One region of the Clostridium nitrophenolicum genome, then DNA from elsewhere that is predicted to be linked to it. Evidence: riboswitches for the same ligand, from Rfam matches in the RefSeq annotation. Region 1 holds a riboswitch; the other holds the start of a gene.

Region 1 (3,217 bases):
TCAGTTAAGGAGTACTGAGTTTTTGCCATACATACTGGAGTTTTTCCAAATCCATTCTTCTCTAATTCATCAATTTCTTTGTTAGCTTGATCTGTAAATATTACACCATCAGCTCCATATATCTTTTGAGATATAGCTCTTATTTTATCTCTTATTGGAAGTTCAACATCATAAGAGAATTGGAATTCATTTTCGCCTGCTTCTATTAATCTAACTACTTCTTTAGCTACTTCAACTCCACCTTCTCCGCCTTTTGCCCAAACTTCTGAAAGTTTAACATTAACTCCTAATTCCTTACACTTTGTTTCAACTAGTTTCAACTCTGCTTCTGTATCAGTTGGGAATGCATTTATTGCTACTACTGCTGGCAATTTATATACTTTAGTTATATTTTCAACGTGTTTTAATAAGTTTGGAAGTCCTTTTTCAAGAGCTTCTAAGTTTTCATTATTTAATTCAGCCTTTGGTACTCCTCCATTGTATTTTAGCGCTCTTACTGTAGCAACTATTACAACAGCATCTGGTTTTAATCCAGCCATTCTACATTTAATGTCTAGGAACTTTTCAGCTCCAAGGTCAGCACCGAATCCTGCTTCTGTAACTACATAATCAGCAAAATGAGTAGCCATTCTTGTAGCCATTATTGAGTTACATCCATGAGCTATATTTGCAAATGGTCCACCATGTACAAATGCTGGTGTTCCTTCAAGTGTTTGAACTAAATTTGGTTTTAAAGCATCTTTAAGTAATGCAGCCATAGCACCGTGAGCATTTATTTGTCCAGCTGTTACTGGAGCTCCACTTCTTGTATAACCTACAACTATTCTAGCTAATCTTTCTTTTAAATCATTTATGTCAGTTGCTAAACAGAATATAGCCATTATTTCTGAAGCAACAGTAATGTCAAATCCATCTTCTCTTGGCATTCCATTTGCTTTTCCACCCATACCATCAACAACAAATCTTAATTGTCTGTCGTTCATGTCAACGCATCTTCTCCAAACAATTCTTCTTGGGTCGATATCTAAAGCGTTTCCTTGATATATATGGTTGTCTATCATTGCAGCTAAAAGGTTGTTTGCTGCACCTATTGCATGGAAATCACCTGTAAAGTGAAGGTTTATATCTTCCATTGGAACAACTTGAGCGTATCCGCCGCCTGCTGCTCCTCCTTTTACTCCAAATACAGGTCCTAGTGAAGGTTCTCTTAATGCAACTATTGTATTTTTACCTATTTTTGATAAAGCATCTGCTACACCTATTGATGTAGTAGTTTTTCCTTCACCTGCTGGTGTTGGATTGATTGCTGTACATAATATTAACTTACCATTTTTTCCTGGTGTTTTCTTCAAAAGATTGTAATCTACTTTTGCTTTATATTTTCCATAAAGCTCTATGTCGTCCTCGGAAACACCTATTTTTGAAGCAATTTCCCTAATGTCTTGTGGTTTACACTCCTGCGCTATTTCGATATCTGATTTAAAACCCATTTCAAAATACCTCCATCTCTAATTTTTCTTTTATTTTTTATTCCTATTTTAATTAAAGATGTCCAGGAGTTAACAAAAAAACGTAAAACCCCCTGGACATTTGCCCAGGCGGTCGACATTCTACTTTACAAGTCACACTCCCTGTGGTAAACTCCACTTCCGCCAGTTATGTGACTCTTTTGTTTAAAAATTTTTTAAACATGCATGTAATTGTGAATTTTTCAATTATATTTTATATATTAAAGGATAATGTAAATTATGTCAATCTATAAATATAAAGACAAAATCAAATCCAATCTTTCTTAAAAAATGAACAGCAGTCTTTAATCAAATATAAATATATAAAATAATATTATTCTATGTATTTCCATTCGCATATTATAGAGAGCCTATTTTGTTCACACCTTGAGGTTATGAGTCCATCCATCTTTTCCATTAAACTTCTTACAATAGAAAGACCAAGTCCTGCTCCTTGTCCTTTTCTCACCTTATCTGCCATATAAAATCTATCAAACATATGTAATACATCTTTTTCATCAATGCTTGTGCATATATTGGAGATTTTTAAAATAACTTTATCATTGGATTCTTCTAAATTTATTTCTATGTCTTTTTCTGCATATTTTAATGTATTAGAAATTAAATTATCTATTATTCTCTCTAAACTGTCCATATCACTCATTATAAAAATTGGTTTATCCAAAATATTTATCTTTGGTTCAAGTCCTTTGCTTTGAAAAGCTTCATAAAATGATAAGATTTCATCACGTACTACATTAGTTAAATTTACTTTTGTCATATCTAGTTCATAATCTTCACTTTCTATTGAAGCTAACTCAAAAAAATCATTTACAAGTACATTTAATTTATTAGTTTTATTTTTAAGTATATCCAGTGCTTCTTTTTTATCTATTTCATCATTTTGAAGTAACTTTAAATATCCTATTATTGAAGTTAATGGGGTTCTTAAATCATGAGACATATTAGCTATTCCTTGTTTTAATGTATTTTCAAATATTATCTTTTCTTGTTCATTTCTTTTATAGAGTTCTAAGTACTCATTAATCCGCAAAGCAAGCTCTTCTATATCTTTATCTACTATTTGAGTACTAATCTTTTTGTTTGTTTTTCTCTCTTTAAAGGCTCTAATCTGATTAGTAATATCTCGTATTTGTCGCTTATATGAAAATAATTTAATCCACATTGCCATTAAAAATATAATCATAAAAATCACCATTAAAATAATAGCTAATAAGTACATCTCAATTCTCCTAATTTATATAATAAATTTTTTATCCGATGACTACCCGTTCTAATACTCCCATTGCACTCTGCGAAAGCGATTCGCACCAAATCATCACACCTGTGTAAGAGACTATCTCAAAATCGAAGATTTTGGATATCTGCTTAACATTTGGTCTCTCTGAAGCCAAGAGCTCTGTTTATCTTAATTACTTAATATCCTCATGTTTTACATATAATAGGCTTACTCCAATTGTTATTATAAAAGTTATCACTGATGAAATTATTCCAATTATGATATCTGACTTTGGTGCAAATCTAGCTATTGCTCCTTCACCAATGACAAAAGGACATGCGTATGTAGCTATAATTGAAATATATGATGTAAAAGATAATGCTGAAAAGGGTAATATAAATAAAATTGGTGAAACAACTGTACACAAATTACTCTTTGTTATTATGGCAATCATAGCAACTATAGATAT
Region 2 (3,217 bases), 2.5 Mb from region 1:
TCCACCTTTTGCAAATATATCCAAACAGTTTAATCTGCACTCCAATTTTCCTTAGTATTTTTCCCATTTTTATGCTCTGCCTTATATTTTGCACTTCTTGAATGATATTTCGCACTATTAGGGTCATCTGACCACTTTTTAGGTTGCTTGTTTCTATTTTCCATAAAAACTCTCCTTTTACTCATTATTTATATAAAAATTATATTTCTGTATAATAAATTACTACTCTTCATCTAATCTTACTAATGAGTCCAAATGTTTTTCCGATTGTGTGCCAAACTTTGCTCTTGAACTTTCATCTTGTGGACTGTGATCTATATGTTTTTTTCTAAATCTTCCATCTTCTTTTTTATTATTATTTGTGTACTTCATTTTGTTTTGCATACACATCTCTCCTTTCTAGTACTAGCTTTTCCTCTATGGTTGTTTTTATGCTTAAAGAATAAACCTTCAAGTATAGTTAAAGAATATAATTATATTGGTCATATGTATTAACATTTTATATATTTTATATATTTTATATTTACTACTAAACAGTACTTTGATAAAATTTTATCTACTAGATACTATATTAAATAAGTTAAACACTTAAATTTTTTATATGGAGGTACTTTTATGAGCTTTAAATTACCTGAATATCATTCACCAAATTTTGCAAAAGAACCTTTTATATCAGCTCCTAACGTTAAAACTGAAAGAGTTACATTAAAAGGAATAGCTCCTGATAACTATCACGCAACATCAATATATCCTGAATACTTTAAGATAGATGAAGAGTGGATTCTTGCTTCTGAGAGCCGCATGGATTGTGTTGTAGTTGTTAACGAAAATAAAAAATTAGATATTAAAGAATTTAGGAATTTAAATGTTGGAGACAATGTTGTTATAGGTAGAAGAGAAAATGCTGAAGATGGAATATTTGTATATGTTGATGGTTTTAAACATGATTCAGCCGAAGAACAGTCTTTTGCATTTAGATCTGGCAGAACAAGAGAGAGTTCATATTCAAAGGATTATGATAGTTTGTATGAACTATTAAAATATGAAAAGGATAACGGATACATATTATGGGTTTTAGGACCTGCAGTTATATTTGACCATGATTCAAAAAATGCTATGTCTCAATTAATAGATAATGGTTATGTTGACGCCATTTTTGCAGGAAATGCATTGGCAACACACGATTTAGAAGGTTCAGTATTAAAAACTGCTTTGGGCCAGGACATCTATACACAATATTCAGTTTTCAATGGTCATTATAATCATATCGATATTATTAATAGAGCTAGACGTGCAGGTTCATTAGAAAAATTCGTTGAAAGTGAAAATATTACAGATGGAGTAGTTTATACCTGTATAAAAAACAATATTCCTCTGGTATTAGCTGGCTCAATAAGGGATGATGGGCCTTTGCCTCCTGTCATTGCAAATGTTTATGATGCCCAAGATGCCATGAGGATTCACTGTAAAAAGGCTACCACTGTTATCTGTCTTGCAACACAACTTCACACTATAGCTACAGGAAATATGACACCAATGTATAAAGTTGAAAATGGCAAAATAAGACCAGTTTATATATATACTGTAGATATATCAGAATTTGGAGTAAATAAACTTAGAGATAGAGGAAGTTTGGAAGTAACTTCAGTTGTTACCAATGTTCAAGATTTCCTCGTTAATATAGCTAATAATTTAGTTTAAAGAAAAATAGATTTTAGAGCAATTGAAATATTTAACTCTAAAATCTATTTTTTGTTTAAATTGAATTTTTTAGATTTAGTAATTGACATAAATTAAATTATTGGTTACTATTATAATATAATTAAAAAAAGTCAAAAAATTTTTAACTTAAGTTGCAATATTTAGTATTTATATTATCTTTATAATTAGTCACATTACTGGCGGAAGTGGAGTTTACCATGGGGAGTGTGATTTGTAAAAAAATGCCGACTGCCTGGGCAAAATGTCCAGGTGGTATTACGCTTTTTGATGCCTTCTATACTACTAGTAAACTATTTTTAATAAGAGTTTCAGAATATGCTGTTCACTTCAATAGATTAACTAAAGAACAACAAAAAGAAGTTATAAGCAGAACTTTCCACGAAAAAAATTTAGCCCAAAAATTAAACTTTCCAATCCCCTTCCGGAAAGTTTAATTTAACCTAATAAAACCTAAAACCTAAAAATACATCCTTAAGCTACTTTGTTTAAGGGTGTATTTTTAATTTTAATAATTGGATGTCTGCTTATATGAATTATTATCCACTTGATATATAATAATAGTGATATAAAATGCAACTTTGGGATGTTAAAGTCCTAAATGGACTTTAATGGGTAATTTTGCTAGGTAAAAGTTCTAAATGAACTTTTACGGGTAACTTGTGAGCGGAAGCGAAAATATTAAGTTACCCAGTACCCGAAGGGAAACAAGCAAAATTACCCAGTGTTCCGACTAAAAGGAGGATTCAATATGTTAAAATCAAGTCTTACATCTGAACTGGTTAAGAAGTTTACTAAAGCCTTGGAAAAAATATTAGAGTATAAAAATAATGATAAGAATGAAGAAGCACTTTCCGTAATTGATGACACTTTTAAGGAAATATTCAGACTTAGTTCTAAGTTTTTCAGTTCTTTTTCAGACGAAAACTTAATGGATATGATTAAAACTGATGGAACATTAAATGCAGATAAGTGTATAATGATGGCAAAACTTTTGGAGGAAGAGGGAGAAATCTATGAATCTCAAGGTAACCATAATGAAGCCTTTTATTTAGATTTAAAAGCTTTAAATTTATTATTAGAAGCATACATAAATAAGGATAACAATTGTGATCTTCAAAGCTACTTTTCAGATATAGATTTAATAATAGAAAAGATATCAGATTATAAATTACCAATTTCACTTGAAAATAAAATATTAGATTATTATATTAAAATTGATAAGTATGATAAAGCAGAAGATATGCTTTATGATATTCTTAAACACAATAATTTTGATGAAGATTCTATAAAAAAAGGAATTGCTTTTTATGAGCTTTTACTTACAAAAGACGATGAATCTTTAGATAATAGCAACCTTCCTAGAGAAGAAATAAACGACTCTTTACAACAGCTAAAAAGAAAGCTATAGTGAAATTCACTAGAAAGTTAACTTATACATAGGGATATGTCTCCAAAGCTGAAGTAGATTTAAAAACTTTGTGCCAGTCTTAGTGAA

The links. Region 1 has a riboswitch for ZMP and ZTP ahead of ACZ5N4_RS10895 (formate--tetrahydrofolate ligase). Riboswitches for the same ligand answer to the same signal wherever they lie in the genome.
Region 2: another riboswitch for ZMP and ZTP. It lies ahead of ACZ5N4_RS22865 (hypothetical protein); the one in region 1 lies ahead of ACZ5N4_RS10895 (formate--tetrahydrofolate ligase).

The regions. Positions count from the first base shown of each region.
Region 1 covers NZ_AP042469.1:2,319,406-2,322,622, reverse strand. Annotated here, with positions in the region: gene ACZ5N4_RS10895 (formate--tetrahydrofolate ligase) at 1-1,490, opposite strand, end outside; ZMP/ZTP riboswitch at 1,586-1,670, opposite strand; gene ACZ5N4_RS10890 (sensor histidine kinase) at 1,843-2,751, opposite strand; gene ACZ5N4_RS10885 (ABC transporter permease) at 2,942-3,217, opposite strand, start outside.
Region 2 covers NZ_AP042469.1:4,817,447-4,820,663, forward strand. Annotated here, with positions in the region: gene ACZ5N4_RS22850 (hypothetical protein) at 30-164, opposite strand; gene ACZ5N4_RS22855 (CPC_1213 family protein) at 223-384, opposite strand; gene ACZ5N4_RS22860 (putative NPN-dependent ornithine cyclodeaminase) at 616-1,701, shown strand; ZMP/ZTP riboswitch at 1,885-1,967, shown strand; gene ACZ5N4_RS22865 (hypothetical protein) at 1,944-2,156, shown strand; gene ACZ5N4_RS22870 (DUF6483 family protein) at 2,471-3,130, shown strand.